DNA from 2 places in the Geobacillus sp. B4113_201601 genome. Region 2 is predicted to be linked to the other one. Evidence: a T-box and tRNA genes for the amino acid it is inferred to sense, from the RefSeq annotation. Region 2 holds a T-box; the other holds one or more tRNA genes.

Region 1 (9,332 bases), on a different contig from region 2:
ATGATCTGTTTACCGCCGTGAATTGACACTACCCAAAGTTCAAATTTTGACATAAACACCTTTCTTGTTTCAATACACTGACATATCGCGTCATGACCACAGTGTCCTATGCATATATTTTTCCGATAGAGTTGAGGCGCCACCATATTGCCAAAGGAGGTTTTTTCCTTATGATCCGCATTTTGTCGTCACCGGCTAGCATCGGTATTACCGATTCCTTGTCCCTTCCGCCCGCTGAACAGCGAATCGCTGATGCGCTTGTTTCTTCCCCCGTCCTCTATACGTACCCGAATGAACAGCAGCTTCGCTTTGAAATTGCATTGCGCGCCCGCATTGTTCAAGCAGCCGTGGATTTAGCAAAAAGCCGAGCGCGGTTTGCGATTTTCCGTTTTTCCCGCTGCAACAGCCAATTTTGGGAACGAGATGAGCGGGGCGGGTTTCAGCTGCGGCCGGGCGTTCCTCCTTCAAAAGCGATTGGGGACATTTTCATCAACAGCGAACTGTACGCTTTTGAATGCGCGACAGCCATCGTGATCGTCTTTTACAAAGCGGTGCTCGACACCATTGACACATCCGCGTTTGATCGCCTGTTTGACCGCTTGCTTCTGTATGATTGGCATACGGATCGAGACCTTGGTATTCAAACGAAAAAGAGCAAACATTTTCTTCCCGGAGACTGCCTTTACTTCAAAAATCCAGAATTTGATCCAGCGACACCGCAATGGCAGGGAGAGAACACGATTTACTTAGGAGACGGTTTGTTTTACGGACACGGCATCGGCATTCAAACAGAAGACGGTATCATTGCCGCTCTAAATCGAAAACGAAAACGGGGGGCAACCAAATCGGCTTATCTTCTTTCTGAAATTACGCAGGTCAACTTCGCTTATTTATCCCAGTTTTCCCGGCCGCTGGACGGATTCCGCTTTCCGCTCCGCTCGTCGTTTATCGCTGGGACGCTAGGGTCGGCCGCCTTCTTGCGCCGTTAGCGTCCCTTTTTCGTTTTTCTCCCACAAATACAGCCCGATTCCTGTTAAAATAAAAATACCGCCGATCCACTGCAAAGGGCGGATGGATTCACCAAACAGCCAGTAAGCCAAAACGGAAGCTCCGACAGGCTCAAACAAGATGGCCATTGATACCGTTGAAGCGCTCACCCACTTGACCGCCCAGTTCATCACCGAATGGCCAAACAATGTCGGGATAATGGCCAAACCGAGGAAACAAAGCCAATCTCTCGGTGGGTATGCCGTTAAGGAAAAACCGGATAGGACGGCATACGCATACAATGTGGCAGCACTGATGCCGTAGACAAGATAAGTATATGTCATCAACGACAGCCGTTGGCGCAGCTCTTGACCAAACAGCCAATAAGCCGTCACCATTGCGCAGGCCGACAGCGCCAACACATCTCCATAAAGCGCCGCACCGCTGATGCGAAAATCGCCCCAGCTGATGAGAAGGCTTCCGACAATGGCCAAAACAGCGCTCCCGACCGCGCCGCTGGTCAGCCGTTCGCGAAAAAAAAGCGCACCTCCGGCGAAGGCAAACAGCGGCTGCAACGTCACGAGCACGACTGAGCTGGCAACAGATGTATAGTCAAGCGATTCAAACCAAAGAATAAAATGAAATGCCAACAGCACGCCCGAACAAACCGAAAACAGCCCATCACGCCGGGAGATGTGCTTGAGTTCGGTAATGCGGCGAAAAAAGAACGGTGTCATGATGATGACAGCGAAAAACAGCCGATAAAAGGCGATGACCGCGGACGGCGCCTGCGACCACTTGACAAACACAGCCGACGTTGAGACGGCGAGCGCTCCAACCAACAAGGCCGCATAGGCTTGGGTATGGCTTGGCGGTTTCACGATTCCATCTCCTTGCCAACCATTTTCCTACATTATATCACGAACGGGGGGAGAACGAATGATGTTTGATCCATTCCTTAAATTAGGGATTTCGGCCATTCTTGGCATGATCATCGGACTGGAACGGGAGTTGAAGCGAAAACCAGTCGGTTTGAAAACGTGTTTGGTCATTTCGATTTCAAGCTGCCTATTGACGATCGTTTCGATCGAATCGGCGTATGTCTTCCCGCTTAAAGACCATATCACAATGGATCCGCTTCGCTTGGCCGCACAAATCGTATCAGGCGTCGGTTTTTTAGGAGCGGGCGTTATTTTACGCCGCGGCAACGACAGCATTACTGGGCTGACAACAGCCGCCATTATCTGGGGGGCGGCAGGAATTGGCGTGGCAGTCGGCGCCGGTTTCTATTGGGAATCGGCCTTTGGTGTCGCTCTGCTCATTGTTAGCGTTGAACTGATTCCATTTTTAATTAACTTTTTCGGACCGAAGCAGCTGCGTGAAAAAGAAGTAATGCTGCAAATCACCGTTGCCGATGAAAAAAACATTGCCAAAGTGATCGAGCATTTAAAGCGACAAGAAATCAATATTAAAACGATGCGCATCAAAGACGTCGAGGAGAATGAACATTTGTTGAAGCTGCGTGCTGTTATCGATCAAAAGCGGTCAACTGCTGAACTGTATTACGCCATTCGCTCCATCGAAGACATTGTCCACGTCGATATCGAAAGCGGTTGATAAAAAAAGATTGCAAACCACCCGTCATCTGGATATAATAGAGCATGGGCAATTCATCCATGTTCGTTTGGGGCATTAGCTCAGTTGGGAGAGCGTCGTGCTGGCAGCGCGAAGGTCACCGGTTCGAGCCCGGTATGCTCCATCGAAAAAAACCCTTGCTACGCAAGGGTTTTTTCCGTTTTGAGGCGGTTGTTGACGAATGGTCGACGAACTCCATCAACAATTGCCCTATATCGTCCTATTTTATCGGAAAGCAATATGGTAAAATCCTTGTAACAATGGGTTTTTTCATGAACCCTCGTCGGCCAGCGGTCATTTTCCCCCGGGTGGAGGGCAAAATGTTGTCCATGGAGCTTTCTAAGGCTGGTGAAGAACGGCTGAGCCCATTCATCAATGGGAGAATGTGCGGAAAAGAGGAACGATACAACAAGGTTTTTCTAATTGTAAAGGCATATCCACGATGAAATCACCAGCCTCTTCTACAAAAATACCGAACGGACGCGGATTTTCATCCTCGGGTGGAGGGCAAACCATTGCCCATGGATCTTTTCCGTATTTGACGATTTTGCCTTCCACCGCGCACGCTGAACCGTCGCGAAGGTCACATGCTCCATTCAGAAAAACCCTTGTTTGGCAAGGTAGATTTCACGCTGAAAATCGTAGAAACGACTGGAGACTACGTTCAAAGCGCAAGATCGTCATGTGCTTTCATGGCGACCTAGCTGGAATGTTGCCGAAACGGAGGGAGAGCGTTGAAGCAAATCGCCATTTTGTTGCTTTGCCTGATGATAGTATGGCCGGACTCCGTGTCCGCCCATCCGGGCTCATTGGACGAACTAGGGGGGCATTTCCGCAACAGCGATTGCACATATGTGCTGCATGAACCAACGGCATTAGCCAAACAGGCGAAAACAAAAGCGGAGTTGGTCAAGCTCATTCAAACCTATAACAGCAACGAGCGATGCAAACGGAAGCTCACCCCGGAACGCATCGACTTAGACGGACACGCGCTCGGCGGGAAGGATAACGCTGTTTCGCTGCGGCTCGGCCGCACATACAAAGCAACATTAACTCAATGCATCGACGGGGACACCGCCAAGTTTCGTGTCAACGGCCGCGTATACACGACACGCTTTTTGTTCATCGACACACCGGAAAGCACGATTGAAATCGAGCCGTACGGCAAAGAGGCGAGCCGGTTTACGTGTTCCCGCCTGCAAAAAGGGAAGGTGGTGCTTGAAACGGACGGAAATACGCTGTTTGACCGATATCATCGTCTGCTAGCCTGGGTATGGGTTGACGGCCGCCTGCTGCAAGAAGATCTCGCCAAGGCCGGACTCGTTGAAGATTTTTATGACTATGGCCGCTACAAATATGAATCGCGCGTCCGCAAGGCGCTTGAAGAAGCCAAACGGAACGGCATCGGCATGTACGGTGAACGGTCTGTCGCGAAACATGAACAGGCTCGTTCGAAAACAAAACAGGAAGGGGCGACGAACACAGCTCCGCAAACCGAAAGCGAGACGGAGCCAACCGATCGTGCGCCTAGCCGCAAACAAGAAACGGCCGCTTTCGAGCGATCCGGCCTTCCGCTTCTTTATCCATTGCTTGGCGCGGCAGCAGCCGTAGCGGTATATTGGCTCGTCCGCCAGCTGAGGAGATGACAAAGAGAGGGTGTCCCAAAAGGATCGGGATCCCCTCTTTTACGTGCTGACTGCTTCTGCCGCACGATCGGTTGTGCCGATCTTGAAGGCAGACAACCTTTTGGGTCGGCCTTTTTGGCTGGAAAACGAATCTCCCTGATGTTCGTGAAAACCCGGCGCTGGAGGGCGATGATATTCATCCCCCAATGAGTTTCCACTGCTTTACAAAAACGCACCTTTCATCCAAATGCCTTTTCTCCCGTCGCCACAAAGCCAAGTCAATCATTGCCTCGGAAGCAACGCTTCAATGCCGGCAGCATCTTCATGCACCGCCCGTCCTTGTGTCCCTTCGAGCCGGCGAAAGCCGTATGGCTCCAAGCGCGCAATCTGTTCATCGGTCAGTTCGCTGTAGGCAATGACCGACGATGTGCCGGATGACTTGTAAATCAAATTGCCGGTCACCGGGCATTGAAACGCATCGGCGACAAATCCTTCTCCGTCTTGAATCGTAAACAGTCGAATGGGCATCACGTTCATGTCATTCCCTCTTTGTTTGCATCGTCATGTTTATCACTGCCCTGTCTATATCGATTCTATACAAGCCGCTTGCCGACGATGACCAAATCGCGTTCGATGCCGTCAAGCTCAGCAACGCGCGGAAAATAGCCCCATCGTTCAAACCCGAAGCGGGCAAACAACCGCAAGCTTGGCTCATTATGGGCAAAAATAAAGCCGAGCAGCGTCTTCATCTCCAAATCCGGCGCCTTGTCGACCGCTTGCTTGAGCAGCTTCGTTCCCAACCCTTGGCCGCGGTGTGATTCGGCAATATAAATGCTCACTTCGGCCGTATGGCGGTACGCCGGGCGGCCATAAAACGATTGGAAACTGAGCCAGGCGCAAATCTCGCCGCCATCTTCCACCACCCAGAGCGGCCGATGGTGAGGATCATGCGCTTCAAACCACGCTTTCCGGCTTTCCACCGACACCGGCTCCAAATCGGCCGTCACCATCCGGCTCGGGATCGTTTCGTTATAAATGCGGACAATGTGCGGCAAATCCGCCGCCGTTGCATCACGAATCAACCATCTCTCCATCCTGCATCCCTACCTTTTTTCCATAAGCATTTCGTTTCCAAAAGCGGAAACAGCGGGAGTATAATCATAACGATGCACAGGGAAAGAAAGGAGAAAACCATGAAACGCCAGCTCGTTGTATATGTTGTGTTGCTGGCCGCGTTTCTCGGCCCTTTCACCCAAACGATTTTACACTCCCATTTTACCAGAAGCGAGGACCGCGTTCGCGACTTCTTCTTTTTTGATCAACTTGACGATTTCGATTTTCACCTTTTTTCCTTGCGATGATGGAAATCGTCTACGGACCGCTCACCGACCGAAAAGGGCGGCGCGCCGTGCTGCTCGGATTTATGCGGTATTATTCGCTTTACAACTTTCTTGTGTTTTTGCCCGGCATTTTGACCGACCGTTACGGATTATCGGCGCAAGAAAAAGGAACGGTGTATTTGGCCATGTCGTCGATGATTGTGATCGGCAGTTTTCTTGGCGAGCAGCTTCAAGGGCGCTTTCCGGAGCGGCGCACCATCTTGACGACGACGTATTTGACGACAGCGTCCATTTTTTTCTTCCTGCTCACCGCCTGGCAGTCGCTTGAGCTGCTCGTTATTGCCATCGCCATGTTCGGCTTATTTTTGGGCCTTTCGCTTCCGGTGCAAACCACTGTGTTAACGAACGTCTTTCAGGCGAACCGCTCGACGGCGATCGGCGTGTACAACTTTTTCCGCTATATGGGCATGGCGTTCGGACCGATGATCGGCAGCACGCTGTTGGCCGCTGGTGGGGACCGCCTCGTCTACGCGGTCGATGACGTCCTCTTTTTCGCCTGCGCCCTCTTCCTGACGGCGCGCATCGCCCGCGCCGCCAAGCGTCACTCCTCGGCCTAGCCGCCGTGAGGATTTCCGACCCCGGCAAAAGCGTCCCGTTTTTGGTTTCGTCGGAAAGCCAAGCACCGTGGCGAAGGGCCCGCCCATTCCATTTCTCTAGCCGACCTTGCCCGTTTCTGGCGACAAAGTCGACAGGCAACGAAAGACTCGCCAACCGAGCCTCCTTGCCAAGACGAACCCTCACAAAAACGAAAACGGCGTGAATGTGGCCAGGCCAGACTCACGCCGTTCTTGTTTTCGCCCACGAGCCGATGTGGCGTGGCGAACCCCCCATTCTTCTATCCAACCAACACAAGCCACCCAAAGAAGCCGATGACGTCAGAGCAAGGAAGCGAAGCGGCCGCCGATGGGCAAAAGACTTCCTCCACCTGCCGCGCCATCCGTCCCCAGACGGCCGACTCCCCGCTTCCTTACGCCCTTTTTTTCCGCCATTTCATCAACGTCTCATAAACGATCGGGACGATGATTAACGTCAGCAACGTTGAGCTCGTCAACCCGCCGATGACGGTCACTCCGAGCCCTTTCGAAATCAACGCGCCACCTTCCATTCCTACTGCGAGCGGAAGCAAAGCGCCGATCGTGGCAATCGCCGTCATGAAAATCGGGCGCACCCGCGTACCGGCCGCTTCCAAAAGTGCCTCGCGCGTCGACAGTCCTTCGCGTTCTTTATGAATGACACGGTCAATCAAAACGATGGCGTTCGTAACCACGATACCAATCAACATCAACATGCCGATCATCGCCGATACGCTGATCGTCTCACCGGAAACGAACAAGGCGAGCAAGGCCCCAATGACAGTAAACGGCAGCGAGAACAAAATCGCAAACGGCGCCAATCCGCCCCCAAATGTCACAACTAATACAAAATAAACGATCGCTACAGCAGCGAGCATCGCCCACCCAAGCTGGGTAAACGATTCTTGAATGTCTTCAGTCACACCTCCCATCTGAATATCGACTCCCGACGGCAAGTCGAGTCGCTTGAGTTCTTTCTGTACGGCCGCTGACACCGCTGCAACATCCTTCGTTTTTACTTCCGCCGACACGCTCGCGTGCACTCGTCCGTCATCCCGTTCAATTTCGCTGTACGTATACCCTTTTTTCACCGTCACGAGATCTTTGATCGGCACTTCGATACCAAGCGGCGACGTGATCGTGTTCTCCAGCAAATCGGCAATATCCGCGTACCGCTTGTTTTCATCGGCAAGGTAGACGCTGAGGTCTTCACCATCTTGCTTGACCGTCGCAATCGCTTGGCGTCCACCTTTTTCGGACAAAGCGGCAGCCACTTGTGCCGCCGTCAGCCCTAGTTCGCTCAGTTTGTTCTGGTTGGCGGCAAGCGTATATTCTTCAAAGCGGGCAGCCATGCTCGTTTTCACGTTCACCAGCTCCTCATGGCCGCGCAACAGATCGGCCGCTTGGCGAACGATCGGTTCAATTTCTTCCATGCTGCTTCCATACACGTTTAGCTCGAGAACGTTTGATGTCCCTGAACTCGAGGCGTCTTGACTTTGCCATTCTCCTTTGTCTTTGCGCTCATCAAGCGCCTTCATCACCCGTTCTTTCTCTTCGGCAAACCGTTTCACATCGTGGTCATACTCGACGTAAAACAACGCCGCGTGATCTTGCCCCGGATTCATCGGATTGCCCCCGCCGACAGAAAGTTGAATGTTTTTGACCCCTTGGCGCTGTTCAAAAAACGATTCTACCTCTTTGGCGATGCGCTCCACTTCATCGACCGTTTGTCCTGGGGCGGGGCTGTACGTGACGACAATCATCTTTTGCTCGTCAGACGGCAAGAAGCTGACGCCGACACGCGGAACAAGGAATAAACTGGAGATCAAAAGCAACACCGCCGTGCCGCTGACAATGAACTTATGATCGAGCGACCAGCGAAGCACCCGTTTGTACCAGAACGCTAACGTCTGTTTCCGCTCCCGCACACGAACGTCCTTCGCAGCAACTCCCTTGCTAAACAGCGAGTGAGCGAGCGCCGGAACAACGGTGACGGCGACAAGCAGCGAAGAAAGCAAGGCGAACACAATCGTCAGGGCAAACGGCAAAAACAATTCACCAACCATTCCTTTGACCAATCCGAGCGGCAAAAAGACAGCAACCGTCACAATCGTCGATGACGCGATCGGGATAAACATTTCTTTCGTGGCCGAAGCGATCAATTCTTTCCCGCTAAGTGATTCGCCGGGCAGCGTCATGCGCCGGTAAATATTTTCCACCACGACGATCGAATCGTCTATCACACGGCCGATCGCCACCGTCATGGCGCCGAGCGTCATCAGATTGAGAGTAATATCCATCTCCCGCAGCAACAAAATCGCCATCAGCAACGACAGCGGAATCGATACGACCGAAATCAATGTCGTGCGAATGTTGCGCAAAAACAGGAAGATGACAACGACCGCAAACAGCGCACCAAACACCGCTTTGTCCACCATCGTGTTCACCGAATCTTCAATCGGCTTGCCTTGGTCAAACACCGTGATAATGCGCAAGCCGTCAAAGCGTTTTTCAAGATCTTTGCTCTTTTCCTTAACAGCGTTGACGACCGTCACCGTATTGGCGTCTTGCGCCTTGACCACTTGCACGCCGATCGATGGCTTGCCGTTCGTCCGCGAAATCGATTCGGCTTTGGCAACGACTTTCACTTCAGCCAATTCGCTCAGCGGAACGGAAGGAATAGCCGCAGATCGACCCGTTTGACCAACCGCGCTGTTTTCCGCCCCTCGCGCATCCCGCCCTTGGGGACCGGAACCGGCACCCGGCGCTAGAGCCGCAGCTCCTTGGCCCCCGGCTTGCCCGTCGATCGCGCTTCCTTGCCCGCGACCCTCGACTTCGGCGCCAACCACCGGCGACGGCGCCGCCCCAGCCCCCGAAACGATCGGAATGCGGAGCGCTTTTAAGTCGTCGATCGTTGCGATGCGACCGTCAATGACGACCGATTTTTCCGTATCGCCAAACGTGTACAAGCCGAGTGGAAGAGAAACGGCCGAGGCTTGAATAACATTGATGACCGATTGTTCAGTCAGCCCATACCGCTTTAACTTCTGTTCATCAAAACGAATGTTCACTTCTTGCATTTGTTGGCCGGCGACCTCCACCGAATCAACGCC
Region 2 (14,598 bases):
CTTATCGTTTTAAAGCGGGCGCTTACCGATTCGGTGCGCGGGCTCGGAGCGCAGCCCGTCAAGATCGATGAGGCGCTGTTATGGCGAATTGCGGAAGCCGCGGGCGGCGATGCGCGCGCGGCGCTTTCGCTTCTTGAAGCGGCCGTGGCGGCGGCCGATGAACGCGATGACGGTTTGTATGTGGATGAGGCGATCGTTGCTTCGTGCACGGCCAATCGCGGCTTCACTCATGACAAATACGGCGACCATTACTATTCGCTGTTGTCGGCATTCCAAAAAAGCGTGCGCGGCAGCGATGTGGACGCTGCTCTCCATTATTTAGCGCGCCTGCTCGAAGGCGGGGATTTGGCCGCGGTCTGTCGCCGGCTGCTCGTCATCGCCTATGAAGACATCGGGCTTGCGAACCCGTTGATGGGGGTGAAAGTGCAGGCAGCTGTGGCGGCGGCGGAGCGGATCGGACTGCCGGAGGCGCGCATTCCGCTCGCGACCGTGACGATCGAGCTTTGCCTAAGCCCGAAATCCAACAGCGCCTACAAGGCGTTGGACGCGGCGCTCGCCGACGTGCGCGCCGGAAAGGTTGGCGAGATTCCCGACCATTTAAAAGACGCCCATTATCAAGGGGCAGCCGTGCTCGGACATGGCCAAGGCTATTTATATCCGCATGATTACCCGAACGGTTGGGTGGCGCAATCGTATTTGCCGGCAACGCTTGCCGGCGTCCGCTATTATGAGCCGAAAGAGCACGGCGACGAGAAACATTATGCGAAAGTGTACCGGCGACTGGAGCAATTGAAGCGGGAAAGCGCGATTGGGCCGTGAACGGAGCGCGTCATTTATGGTATAATAACACCGGCGATTGACTGGATAGGGAGGCGCATGTGCGATGGTCCATCCTTCGGTCCCATGGCTGCGATGGAGCATTTATTTTGCCGGTTTGCTCGTCATGTCATTCGGCATTGTGCTGACGATGAAAGCCGATGTTGGCTGTGCGCCATGGGATGTCCTTCATATTGGTTTAGAGCGAACATTTGGCCTGACGGTCGGGACGTGGTCGATCATCGTTGGGATGGTGGTGCTTGCGGCTTCGGCGCTGCTTGTCAAGCGGAGACCGCAGCTTGGCGCCTTCCTCAATATGATCACTGTCGGCGTTTTGATTGACGTGTGGATGATGATCCCACCGCTGAAAACGCCGCCACAACTGCTTGAACAATATGCGATGCTGCTAGTCGGCATCGTCGTGTCCGGCTACGGCATGGGGCTATATATTTCCGCCGACGTCGGCGCCGGTCCGCGCGACAGTTTGATGCTCGCCTTGACCGAGTTGACCGGATGGAACGTGGCATACATTCGCGTGATGATGGAAGCGCTCGTGTTGCTTGTCGGCTGGCTGCTTGGCGGTCCGGTGTCGTTTGGCACGTTTCTTTTTTGCGTCACAATCGGTTCGGTCGCCGGTTTGGCGCTGCCGCAATGCCGGAAAATGGCCGACCGCTTGTTGGGAGCCGCCAACGTTCGGGCGCAAGGGTTAAGTCGTTAGGGGGGATATGATGAAGATTTCAACCAAAGGCCGTTACGGATTGACGATTATGATTGAACTGGCGAAAAAGTACGGCGACCGTCCGATTTCGCTCCGCTCGATCGCCAAGGCGAACAATTTGTCCGAGCACTACTTGGAGCAACTAGTGACGCCGTTGCGCAACGCCGGGCTTGTCAAAAGCATCCGCGGGGCGTACGGCGGTTACGTATTGGCCGAGCATCCGGCCAAAATTACGGCCGGTGATATTTTGCGCGTGCTTGAGGGCCCGCTCACCCCGGTCGAGGAACTCGAAGAGGAGGAGCCGGCGAAGCGCGAGCTGTGGATCCGCATCCGCGATGCGGTCGAGGAAGTGCTCGACAGCACGACGCTTGAAGATTTAGCGGAGTATAGCGATGGGGATGAAGGGGCATACATGTTTTATATTTAACCATTGATCAAGCGGTCGCATGTCATCAACCACGAGCGGATGACATGGACGTGTTTTTACTATTTACACCTTCATGGCCAAGCCTCGCCGTTTGCCGCAGCGGGCGGTTCCCCCAACGGGCGGAATCCGCTCGGGCAAGGGACGGCCGCTGTGGGCGGAAGAGGTTCGGGCGACAAGAAAGGAGAATGACCGTTGGAACGGATTTACTTGGATCATGCCGCGACGTCTCCCATTCATCCAGATGTGGCGGCTGGCATGATTCAGTCGATGACCGAACAGTTCGGCAATCCGTCAAGCATCCATTATTTTGGCCGGCAGAGCCGCCGGGCGTTGGACGAAGCGAGATCAGCCATCGCCCGCAGCCTCGGGGCGAAAGAGACGGAAATCGTGTTTACAAGCGGCGGGACGGAAGCGGATAACTTTGCGCTCATCGGAACGGCGATGGCCAACCGTGAGCGAGGCCGCCATCTCATTACGACCGCTATTGAGCATCACGCTGTTTTGCGCGCTTGCGAACATTTACAAAAGCAAGGATTCGATGTGACGTACTTGCCGGTCGATGAACACGGGCGCGTGTCGGTCGAGGACGTGAAAGCCGCGCTCCGTGATGACACGATTCTCGTTTCGATCATGTTCGCCAACAACGAAGTCGGCACGATTCAGCCGATCCGTGAAATCGGCGCCCTGCTTCGCGACCACCCGGCGTATTTTCATACCGATGCCGTGCAGGCGTACGGGCTGATCCCGATCGATGTGAATGAGTACGGCATCGATTTGTTGTCGCTTTCGAGCCATAAAATCAACGGTCCGAAAGGCAGCGGCGCCTTGTATGTTCGCGGGACGGTCCGCATCACACCGCTTCTTTTCGGCGGCGAGCAGGAGCGGAAACGGCGCGCCGGCACAGAGAACGTCCCGGGCATTATCGGCTTGGCACGGGCGGTGGAAATCGCCGAGCGGACGAGGGAAGAGAAGCGGAAGCAATACGCGGCTTGGCGCGAAGCGATGTTGACGATTTTTCGTTCCTCCGGCCTTGATTTCATCGTCAACGGCAGCGAAGACGGCCTGCCGCATATTTTCAATGTTGCTTTCCCGGGAACGAACGTCGAATCGCTGCTCGTCAATTTGGATTTGGCGGGCATCGCCGCGTCCAGCGGGTCAGCGTGCACGGCGGGGTCGATCGATCCGTCCCACGTGCTTGTTGCCATGTGCGGAAACGAGTCGGAGCGCATCCGCTCGTCCGTGCGTTTTAGCTTCGGACTCGGCAATACAACGGAGCAAATTGAGCGGGCGGCGGAAGAAACGGTGAAAATTGTGAAGCGGCTCACAAAACGCTGAAGAGGGGGTGAAGCGCATGAACAAAGCGCCGCATGAAACGCGCGTTGTCGTCGGCATGTCCGGCGGGGTCGACTCGTCAGTCGCCGCGCTATTATTAAAAGAACAAGGATATGATGTGATCGGCATTTTTATGAAAAACTGGGATGACACCGATGAAAACGGCGTTTGCACGGCGACTGAGGATTACGAAGACGTTGTGCGCGTCTGCAACCAAATCGGCATCCCGTACTATGCAGTCAACTTTGAAAAGCAATATTGGGACAAAGTGTTTACGTATTTTTTGAACGAATACAAAGCGGGGCGCACCCCGAACCCGGATGTGATGTGCAATAAGGAGATTAAATTCAAAGCGTTTTTGGAACACGCCATGTCGATCGGCGCCGATTACGTCGCCACCGGCCATTACGCCCGCGTCGAGTTTCGCGATGGCGAATATAAAATGCTCCGTGGAGCTGACCCGAACAAAGACCAAACGTATTTTTTGAACCAGCTCGGCCAAGCCCAACTGTCAAACGTGATGTTTCCGATCGGCCACTTGCACAAAGCGGACGTGCGCCGGATCGCGAAAGAAGCCGGGCTGGCTACCGCTGGGAAAAAAGACAGCACCGGCATTTGTTTTATCGGCGAACGTGATTTCAAAGAATTTTTGAGCCATTATTTGCCGGCCCAGCCGGGAGTGATGAAAACGCTCGACGGCGAAGTGAAAGGGCGGCATGACGGGGTGATGTATTACACGATCGGCCAGCGCCACGGCCTTGGTATTGGCGGCAGCGGCGAACCGTGGTTTGTCGTCGGCAAAAATGTGCGCGAAAACGTGCTGTATGTCGCCCAAGGATTTGAAAACGACTATTTGTATTCGACCTCGCTAAAAGCGGTCGATGTCAACTGGGTGTCTGACCGCAAGCCGGAAGCGCCGTTCCGCTGCACGGCGAAGTTCCGCTATCGTCAGCCCGATGTCGGCGTGACGGTTCACCCGCTTTCAGACGGCAAGGCGGAAGTCGTGTTTGATGCGCCGGCGCGGGCGGTGACGCCGGGGCAGGCGGTCGTGTTCTACAACGGCGAGGAGTGCCTTGGCGGCGGCACGATCGATGAAGTGTTCCGCAACGGTGAAAAGCTTTGGTATGTCGGCTGACCGCTAAGCTGCCGCACCGGCGGTGAAAGCCCTAACCCGGCTTGGGGTTGGGGTGTTTTTGCAATTGCTCGAAAAAAACGAACGTATGTGCTAAACTATAGTCAGGAGGGATGAGCGGTGGCGGATTGGAATGAACAAGGGCTTGCGCATTTGCGCGCCGGGGAGTACGAAGAAGCGCTCCGCTGCTTTTCCAAAGCGGTGGACGATCGCCCGGACGACCCGACCGGCTACATCAACGTCGGCACCGTGCTGGCCGCCGCCGGCGAAGAGGAGAAAGCGCTCGCTTTCTTCCAGCAGGCGCTTTGTCGCGATGAACGGGCCGCGGCCGCTTACTATGGCATCGGCACGCTCCACTATCAGCGCGGGCGGTTTGCCGAGGCGAAAGACATGTTTGAACGGGCCCTCGGGCTGGGGCTCGATGACGCCGACACGCATTTTATGCTCGGCATGTCGCTATGGCGGCTCGAGATGCCGCGGCTCGCTCTTCCGTATTTGCAGCGGGCCGCCGAATTGAACGAAGGGGATGCCGAAGCGTTCTTTCAGCTCGGCCTTTGTTTGGCGGCGCTCGACTATGTTGACGAGGCGAAGCGTTGCTTTGAAAAAACGTTGGCGCTAAAGCCGCACCATGCCGACGCCTGCTACAATTTAGGGGTCATTTATGCGAACAAGGACGAGCCGGCTGCCGCCCGCGATTGGTTCGCCGCCGCGTTGGAGGCGAAGCCAGACCACGTGCTGGCGGGGTATGGAAAGAAAATGATGGAAAAGCGGCTTTCGCCGTAAAGGCAGGGGATCGCTGTTGCAAGAGCAGCAAACGCTGGCCATTGAGGGGTGCACCTTTATTAAAGGAACGTGCATATCCGTCATTTTCCATAACGAAGAAACGCTTTACACCGTTGTCCGCATTCGCGTTGAGGAAACGAACGAAGCGCCGGTTGAAGAGGAAGTGATCGTCACCGGCCATTTCCCGCGGATCAGCGAGGGAGACGTTTATGTGTTTTATGGTCAATTCCGCCATCATCCGCGCTTTGGCCGCCAGTATGCGGCGAGCCAGTTCCGCAAACAGCTTCCCAACACGAAAGAAGGAATCATTCAGTATTTATCAAGCGGCTTGTTTAAAGGGATCGGCAAAAAAACGGCTGCGGCTATCGCCGAAGCGCTCGGCGAGCAGGCGATTGCCGTGATTTTGCGCGATCCAGCGGCGCTCGAGCGCATTCCGAAACTGTCCAAACAAAAGGCCAAGCAGCTGTACGAAACGCTCCGCGCCCACGAAGGGCTTGAGCAGACGATGATCACCCTTGCTCAGCTCGGCTTCGGCCCCCAGCTGGCCATGAAAATTTACCAAGCGTACGGCGAGGAAGCGATCGAAATCATCCAAGCCAATCCGTATCAGCTCGTCGAAGACATTGAAGGGATCGGGTTCGGTCGCGCCGATGAGCTTGGGCGGCAGCTCGGCATTTCCGGAAGCCACCCGGCTCGGCTGCGCGCCGCTTCCTTGTTTGTCCTCGAGCAAGTTTGCCTGCAGGAAGGGCATGTGTACATGGCCGAGGAAGAGCTGGTCGGCCGCATTGCTGAACTGCTGGATGGCCGGCCGAGCGGGGCGGTCGACGGACAAGCCATTCAACGGACGCTGCTGATGTTGAGTGAAGAAGGAAAACTGGTCGTTGAGCAAGGCCGTTGTTATCTCCCGTCGCTTTACTTTGCCGAAAAAGGCATCGTTTCCAACGTCAAGCGGCTGCTCCGGCAAACGGCGGCGCCGTTTGCGGAATCGGAGTTTTTGCTGGCGCTCGGGGCGCTTGAAGAGCGGCTTGGCATGCAGTACGCGCCCCAGCAAAAAGAGGCGATTCAGCGGGCGCTTTCCTCCCCGTTGTTCATTTTAACCGGCGGTCCGGGCACGGGAAAAACAACGGTCATCAAAGGGATTGTCGAGCTGTTCGCCGCTCTTAACGGCTTATCGTTAGATCCGGCCCGCTACCAACAAGGTGAGCCGTTCCCGGTCGTGCTCGCCGCCCCGACCGGACGGGCGGCCAAGCGGATGAGCGAGGCGACCGGCCTGCCGGCGGCGACGATTCATCGGCTGCTCGGTTGGAACGGAGTGGAAGGGTTCAGCCGCGATGAACATGAACCGCTTGCCGGCAAGCTGCTTGTCATCGATGAAATGTCGATGGTCGACACATGGCTGGCTAATCAGCTGTTCAAAGCGGTGCCAAACGGCATGCAAGTCGTGCTGGTCGGCGATGAAGACCAGCTGCCATCCGTCGGGCCCGGCCAAGTGCTGAAAGATTTGCTCGAGTCCGGTGTCGTTCCTTCGGTGCGGCTGACAGACGTGTACCGTCAGGCGGAAGGATCGTCGATCATCGAGCTCGCTCATGAGGTAAAGCGCGGCGCCGTGCCGCCCGATTTGACCGCGCCAAAGGCGGATCGCTCGTTCATTCGCTGCCGCGCCGGCCAAGTCGTGGATGTCGTCCGGCAAATCGCGGACAATGCGCGAAAAAAAGGCTTTTCGGTCAAAGATATTCAAGTGCTCGCCCCGATGTACCGAGGCCCGGCCGGCATTGATCGGCTCAATAAAGCGCTTCAAGAGCTCTTCAATCCGCCATCCGCCGGGAAGCGGGAACTGGCGGCCGGCGAGGTGGTGTACCGCGTCGGCGACAAGGTGCTTCAGCTCGTCAATCAGCCGGAAGACAACGTGTTTAACGGCGATATCGGCGAAGTCGTTGCCATTTTTTACGCGAAAGAGAACACCGACAAGCAAGACTTGCTCGTTGTCTCGTTTGACGGCGTGGAAGTGACCTACACCCGGCAAGAGCTGTCGCAAATCACCCATGCGTATTGCTGCTCTGTGCATAAAGCGCAAGGAAGCGAATTCCCTATCGTCATTTTGCCCGTCGTGAAAAGCTACTATCGGATGTTGAAGCGGAACTTGCTGTATACGGCGGTGACGAGAAGCAAACAATTTTTGATTTTATGCGGCGAAGAGGAAGCGTTTCGGGCCGGCGTCGCCAAGCAGAGCGACGGGGTGCGGCGGACGGCGCTGGCGGAAAAACTGACGGCGGCGATGGCGCCGGTTGTCGAAGTCGAACTGCCGCTTGAGGATGCGAACGTCGGAATGGAAAACGTTACGCCGTATGACTTTATGAGCGATGAGTCAAGCTAAAGGTGGCTGGAAAGGTGGGAGAGCGATGCGAACGTTTTCCGACATGAAAGGTCTTCCCATTTACGAACAAGCGACAGGGAAAAACGTCGGAACGATCGCGGATGTTTGGTTTACCAGCCACGGCACGGTGCAAGGGTTTGTTGCCGAACAGCGCGGCTTGTTTGGCCGCCGCCGCTATTTGCCGCTTGCGGCCGTGCGAGCGCTGCAAAACGATCGAATGCTCATCGACGACGCGCGAAGTTTCCAGCCCTTGCCTTCCTCTGACAGCGGCCACTCTCTTTACGGTGAACGAGGCATCGCCGGCAACATGGTTGTCGCCGCCGACGGGACGACGATCGGATTGCTAGATGACGTATATTTCGACGGGCAATGGGGCAGAATTGATGGATACGAGATCAGTGAGGGATTTTTTTCCGATTTGACAGAAGGAAAGAAGCGAATGCAGCTTGCCCCGTTCACGGCGAAAGAAGGGGTTGTGATGGTGGACACAACAAAGTAAGGAGAGTGGCTGTCGGTGCTCATTTGCCCGAACTGCAAACGAAAAAATTTAGGAAAAATCGGCGTCAACCAATATTATTGCTGGGATTGTTTCATCGAGCTTTCCGTCTCGAAAGGAGTCATCCATGTCCATCAAGTGGAGGAGGACGGGACGTTAAGCTCTCTCGATGATTTGTTCGACGATTATGAGCGCACGATTCAACTTTAGGGGGGACAGTCATGAACCGGACGATGACATCGCTGTTGGCTGTCGGGTTAGGTGTCGCCGCGTATCAGTTGGCCCAGCGCAACAACTGGATGAACGGGCGCACGATGCGAAAAATGCGCCGCCGCTTGATGCAGGCGATCCGCTGACGGCGTTGCCGCCCTCGCCTTGCGCGGGGGCGGTGCCTTGTGATTGTCAAATAGTGCTAAAGCGCTAAAGGCATATTCCCGCCCGCATCCCCTACACTAAACGGTAGGAGGTGTGGTGATGGGGGAGCAACAATGGCAGTCGTTCTTCCGCATCGGCAAATGGCTGTTGGTGACGGTGATCGTCTATTTAATCGTCCGGATGAAAAGCGTTTGGTGGCCGGTGATCGATTTTGTCGCCACGGTGTTGACGCCGTTTTTGCTGGCGGCGTTTATCACGTATTTGCTGCACCCGCTCGTTGAATATCTTCATGGCAAAGGGGTGCCGCGGGCGCTTGCCATTTTGCTCATTTATTTGCTGTTTTTTGGCTCGGTCGGCTACGGCTTGTACCGCGGCATTCCGGTTTTGATCGCTCAGCTGCGCGCGTTGGACGAACAGCTGCCCTCGCTGATGAATACATATCGCCAATGGGTGCGCCACATTCACGATGAAACATCGACATGGCCGATGGAAGTGCATACGCGGGTGGAAACGATGCTCGCTGAGCTGGAGCGGGCGGCCGCCTCGGCGGTCGAGATGGCGATTCGCGCCATGAAATCGCTGATCAGCTCGGCGGCGACGTTCGTGCTGATCCCGTTTATTGTGTTTTACATGCTCAAGGACGTCGAGGTGCTGAAAAAAGCCGTTTGGTATTTGACGCCAAAGCGGTGGCGCGAACCGGGGCTGGCGTTTTTACAAGACGTTGACGAGTCGCTCGGCGGTTACATCCGCGGCCAGCTCTTTGTCTGCGCGGCGATCGGTTCGGCCGCGGCGCTCGGATTGTGGCTTGCCGGCATGGACTATCCACTTTTGCTTGGGCTCATCATCGGGATGACCAATATCATCCCGTATTTCGGGCCGCTGATCGGCGCCATTCCGGCCGCCATTTTAGCGGCGACTGTATCGCTCAAAATGGTCTTGGTGGTGCTGGCCATCATTTTCGCTTTACAGTTTTTAGAAGGCAACGTGTTGTCGCCGCTGATTGTCGGCAAAAGCGTACACATGCATCCGCTTGTCATTATGCTTGCCCTCTTTGCCGGCGGTGAGCTTGCCGGCGTGCTCGGCCTCATCCTCGCCGTTCCGACGGCGGCGGTGCTGAAAGTGGCCATCATCCATTGGAAGGAGCGCTATGCCTTGCATTGACAAACGAGCGGTGCTTGTCTATAATTTTTCAATGTAAAAGCGAATACATAACGCGATGACGGATCGAGTATGTTGCAGTCCATCTTAACGCGCGGGCTCGCGCACAGAGAGGAATTTCCGCGGCTGAAAGAAATTCCAGATGAAGGGCAACAGAAGGCTAATCCGGAGCGCAGGCAAAACCTGACGCAAGGCTGCGTTACGGCCAAAGAGGTGATGGGCGTTTTTTTGCCCATAAACAGGGTGGTACCGCGAGCATAACTCTCGTCCCTGCAGGGGATGGGAGTTTTTTTATATAAAGGTGAAAGGGGAGGATGATCATGAAACAGCTGACATCTGCCGAAGTGCGGCGCATGTTTTTGCAGTTTTTCCAAGAAAAAGGCCATGCGGTTGAACCGAGCGCTTCGCTCATTCCCGTCGACGATCCGTCATTGTTATGGATCAACAGCGGCGTCGCGACGTTGAAAAAATACTTTGACGGGCGCATCATTCCAGAAAACCCGCGCATTTGCAATGCGCAAAAATCGATCCGCACCAACGACATCGAAAACGTCGGGAAAACGGCGCGCCACCATACGTTTTTTGAAATGCTCGGCAACTTTTCGATCGGTGATTACTTCAAGCGGGAAGCGATCCACTGGGCGTGGGAGTTTTTAACGAGCGAAAAGTGGATTGGCTTTGATCCGGAACGGCTGTCCGTCACCGTCCATCCGGAGGACGAGGAAGCGTACAACATTTGGCATAACGAAATCGGACTGCCGGAAGAACGGATCATCCGTCTCGAAGGAAACTTCTGGGACATCGGCGAAGGCCCGAGCGGTCCGAACACGGAAATTTTTTACGACCGCGGCGAGGCGTTCGGCAACGATCCGAACGATCCGGAGCTGTACCCGGGCGGGGAAAACGACCGCTATTTGGAAGTATGGAACTTAGTGTTTTCCCAGTTCAACCATAACCCGGACGGCACGTACACGCCGCTGCCGAAGAAAAACATCGATACCGGCATGGGGTTGGAGCGGATGTGCTCGATTTTGCAGGACGTGCCGACGAACTTTGAAACCGACTTGTTCTTGCCGATCATCCGCGCTACCGAACGAATCGCCGGCGAGCGGTATGGCGACGATCCGGACAAAGACGTCGCCTTTAAGGTGATCGCCGACCATATTCGCGCCGTGACGTTTGCGATTGGCGACGGGGCGCTGCCGTCGAACGAAGGGCGCGGCTATGTATTGCGCCGCTTGCTCCGCCGCGCGGTGCGCTACGCGAAACAAATCGGCATTGACCGCCCGTTTATGTACGAGCTCGTGCCGGTTGTCGGCGAAATTATGCACGACTACTATCCGGAAGTGAAAGAAAAAGCCGATTTTATCGCTCGCGTCATCCGCACGGAAGAAGAGCGGTTCCACGAAACGCTTCATGAGGGGCTCGCCATCTTGGCGGAAGTGATCGAAAAGGCGAAAGCGCAAGGAAGCACCGTCCTTCCGGGGGAAGAGGCGTTTCGCTTGTATGATACGTACGGCTTCCCGCTCGAGCTGACGGAAGAGTACGCCGCCGAGGCAGGCATGACGGTCGATCACGCCGGTTTTGAGCGCGAGATGGAGCGCCAGCGCGAACGGGCCCGCGCCGCTCGCCAAGACGTCGATTCGATGCAAGTGCAAGGCGGCGTGCTCGGCGATTTGAAAGACGAAAGCCGGTTTGTCGGCTACGATGAGCTTGTTGCCTCGTCGACGGTCCTCGCCATCGTTAAAGACGGACGGCTTGTCGAGAAAGTGAAAGCCGGTGAAGAGGCGCAGATCATCGTCGATGTGACGCCGTTTTACGCCGAAAGCGGCGGTCAAGTCGCCGACCAAGGCGTATTTGAAAGCGAGACCGGGAGAGCGGTCGTCAAAGATGTGCAAAAAGCGCCGAACGGCCAGCACCTTCACTCGATTGTCGTCGAGCGCGGCGCGGTAAAAAAAGGAGCCCGCTATACGGCGCGCGTTGATGAGGCGAAGCGGGCGCGCATCGTGAAAAACCATACGGCGACCCATTTGCTCCATCAGGCGCTCAAAGACGTGCTCGGCCGCCATGTCAACCAAGCGGGGTCGCTCGTCGCTCCGGATCGGCTGCGCTTTGACTTCACCCATTTTGGCCAAGTGAAGCCGGACGAGCTCGAGCGCATCGAGGCGATCGTCAATGAACAAATTTGGAAGAGTACCCCAGTTGACATTTTCTATAAACCGCTTGAGGAAGCGAAAGCGATGGGCGCGATGGCGCTGTTTGGCGAAAAATACGGCGACATTGTCCGCGTCGTCAAGGTCGGCGACTACAGCCTCGAGCTGTGCGGCGGCTGCCATGTGCCGAATACAGCGGCCATCGGGCTGTTTAAAATCGTCTCTGAATCCGGCATCGGCGCCGGCACGCGCCGGATTGAAGCGGTGACCGGAGAGGCGGCGTACCGTTTGATGAACGAACAGCTCGCCATTTTGCAAGAGGCGGCGCAAAAATTGAAAACAAGCCCGAAAGAATTGAATGCCCGTCTTGACGGACTGTTTGCCGAACTGAAAGAGCTCGAGCGCGAAAACGAATCGCTTGCCGCTCGCCTTGCCCGTATGGAAGCGGAGCACCTCGCCCGCCAAGTCAAAGACGTCGGCGGCGTGCCGGTGCTGGCGGCGAAAGTGCAGGCGAACGACATGAACCAATTGCGGGCGATGGCCGACGATTTGAAGCAAAAACTCGGCACGGCAATCATCGTGTTGGCGGCGGTGCAAGGCGGCAAAGTCCAATTGATCGCTGCGGTGACCGATGACTTAGTGAAAAAAGGATATCACGCCGGCAAGCTCGTCAAAGAAGTGGCTTCCCGCTGCGGCGGCGGGGGTGGCGGACGCCCGGATATGGCGCAGGCCGGAGGAAAGGACGCGGACAAAGTCGGGGCAGCGCTTGATTACGTCGAAACGTGGGTCAAATCCATTTCCTAAATGGCGCGGATCGTGTACAATGGATGTAAGATGGAGGAATGGCCCGAATCAAGAGCGAGGTGGAGACGGTGAGCTCGTTTGATCAAACGATGCAGTTTCATTTTCCGGAAGAGCCGGCTGAAACGAACGTTCGCGAAGTGCTGCTGACGGTGTATGAGGCTTTGCAAGAAAAAGGCTACAACCCGATCAACCAAATTGTCGGCTACTTGTTGTCCGGCGATCCGGCTTACATCCCGCGCCATAACGACGCGCGCGCCCTCATCCGCAAAATCGAGCGCGACGAATTAATCGAGGAATTGGTGAAATTCTATTTACAGGGGCAACGAAAGGACTGACCGATGCGAACGTTAGGATTGGATCTCGGCACGAAAACGCTCGGCGTGGCGATCAGCGACGAGCTTGGCTGGACGGCTCAAGCCTTGGAGACGATCGCCATCGACGAAGAGCGCGGCGACTACGGCTTAAAGCGGCTGCGCGCCATCATCGCCGAATATGGCGTCGATGCGATCGTTGTCGGCTGGCCGAAAAACATGAACGGCACGCTCGGACCGCGCGCCGAAGCGAGCGAGCGGTTCGCCGCCAAGCTGCGCGAGGAGTTTTCTTTGCCGGTCGTGCTTTGGGACGAACGGCTGTCGACGATGGCCGCCGAACGGATGCTGATCGCTGCCGATGTGAGCCGGAAAAAACGGCGGAAAGTGATCGACAAAATGGCGGCGGCTGTCATTTTGCAATCGTACTTGGATAGGAAACGATGAAGGGGAGGCCAATCACAATGGAACATGGAGACCGCCATATTACCGTTGTCGACGAACAAGGCAACGAACAGCTCTGTGAAATTTTGTTTACGTTTGAATCCGACGATTTCGGGAAATCGTACGTGTTTTACTATCCGGTCAGCAAGGAAGCGGAAGATGAAAACGGCGAAACGGAAGTGCACGTGTCGGCGTTTATCCCTGCTGACGAAAATCAAGAAGGGGAACTGCTTCCGATTGAAACGGAAGAAGAGTGGGATATGATCGAAGAAGTGTGGAACACGTTTTGTGCTGAACAAGAAGATGAAGAGGAATGATCCGAAGCGGCTGCCTAAAGGCGGCCGCTTTTTTGTCGGAAAAAAGGGCGAGAGATGCAAAAACTTGTAGTATAATATGACCGATGGACGGGAAAGGAGGTGCGCTATGGGGGAAAAGCATTGGACAGGGAACGAGGGGCGGCGTGGGCGAAAACGGATGTTGATCGCAGGCAGCGTTTTGCTGGCGCTGGTTGTGTTGATCAGTGCCGGCAGCTTTCTATATATTCGCTTGGCGCTCAAACCGGTCGATCCTCATGATCACACTCCGGTTCATGTCTCGATTCCTGTCGGTTCATCGGCGACAGAAATCGCAGAGCGGCTCGAACAAAAACGGCTCATTCGAAGCGCTAGCGTGTTTCGGCTTTATGTCCGTTGGAAACGCGAGTCCGGGTTTCAAGCCGGAGAGTACGAACTGACGCGGGCCATGCCGATGACGCGCATCATAGCGCTGCTGCAAACGGGGAAATCGTTGAAAGTCGGCTTGAAATTGACGATCCCCGAAGGGTCGCAGCTTGTACAGATTGCCGATCTCATCGCCGCGCGAACGGGATACAAAAAAGAAGACGTCATGAAGCAGCTGAACGACCGCGCGTACATCGAGCAGTTAATGAAAAAGTATCCGCGTGTCATAACGAAAGACGTATTCCATCCGAACGTTCGTTATCCGCTGGAAGGTTATTTATTTCCAGCCACCTATGTATTCGCTGACAAAAAACCGCCGCTTTCTGAGATCATTGAAACGATGGTCGCCAAAACGGCAGCGGTGCTTGCTTCGTACGAAGAGGAAAGAGGGGAACGGAAGCTGTCGCCGCACCAGCTGCTGACGCTTTCCTCTCTGATCGAAGAGGAGGCGACAGAAAAAGCCGACCGCAAAAAAATCGCCAGCGTCTTTTACAATCGGCTGCGCCTAGGCATGCCGCTGCAAACCGATCCGACGGTTTTATACGCGCTTGGCAAACAT

Evidence for each region. A T-box is a leader RNA that pairs with one kind of tRNA and senses whether it is charged. The one in region 2 lies ahead of alaS (alanine--tRNA ligase), so its partner is inferred to be a tRNA-Ala.
Region 1: it has a tRNA-Ala gene. The T-box ahead of alaS (alanine--tRNA ligase) is inferred to sense a tRNA for this amino acid. The anticodon was not compared.

Annotation. Positions count from the first base shown of each region.
Region 1 covers NZ_LQYX01000022.1:483-9,814, forward strand. Annotated here, with positions in the region: gene B4113_RS03075 (protein-glutamine gamma-glutamyltransferase) at 171-989, shown strand; gene B4113_RS03080 (DMT family transporter) at 960-1,868, opposite strand; gene B4113_RS03085 (MgtC/SapB family protein) at 1,927-2,604, shown strand; tRNA gene B4113_RS03090 (tRNA-Ala) at 2,674-2,746, shown strand; gene B4113_RS03095 (thermonuclease family protein) at 3,357-4,268, shown strand; gene B4113_RS03100 (hypothetical protein) at 4,530-4,784, opposite strand; gene B4113_RS03105 (GNAT family N-acetyltransferase) at 4,841-5,341, opposite strand; gene B4113_RS18425 (MFS transporter) at 5,608-6,204, shown strand; gene B4113_RS03115 (efflux RND transporter permease subunit) at 6,615-9,332, opposite strand, start outside.
Region 2 covers NZ_LQYX01000041.1:69,869-84,466, reverse strand. Annotated here, with positions in the region: gene B4113_RS06645 (replication-associated recombination protein A) at 1-819, shown strand, start outside; gene B4113_RS06640 (YitT family protein) at 884-1,534, shown strand; gene cymR (cysteine metabolism transcriptional regulator CymR) at 1,545-1,961, shown strand; gene B4113_RS06625 (cysteine desulfurase family protein) at 2,154-3,296, shown strand; gene mnmA (tRNA 2-thiouridine(34) synthase MnmA) at 3,313-4,428, shown strand; gene B4113_RS06615 (tetratricopeptide repeat protein) at 4,546-5,208, shown strand; gene B4113_RS06610 (ATP-dependent RecD-like DNA helicase) at 5,225-7,582, shown strand; gene B4113_RS06605 (PRC-barrel domain-containing protein) at 7,608-8,081, shown strand; gene B4113_RS06600 (hypothetical protein) at 8,097-8,288, shown strand; gene B4113_RS18605 (YrzQ family protein) at 8,300-8,434, shown strand; gene B4113_RS06595 (AI-2E family transporter) at 8,553-9,614, shown strand; T-box leader at 9,661-9,886, shown strand; gene alaS (alanine--tRNA ligase) at 9,932-12,568, shown strand; gene B4113_RS06580 (IreB family regulatory phosphoprotein) at 12,637-12,903, shown strand; gene ruvX (Holliday junction resolvase RuvX) at 12,907-13,323, shown strand; gene B4113_RS06570 (DUF1292 domain-containing protein) at 13,341-13,637, shown strand; gene mltG (endolytic transglycosylase MltG) at 13,744-14,598, shown strand, end outside.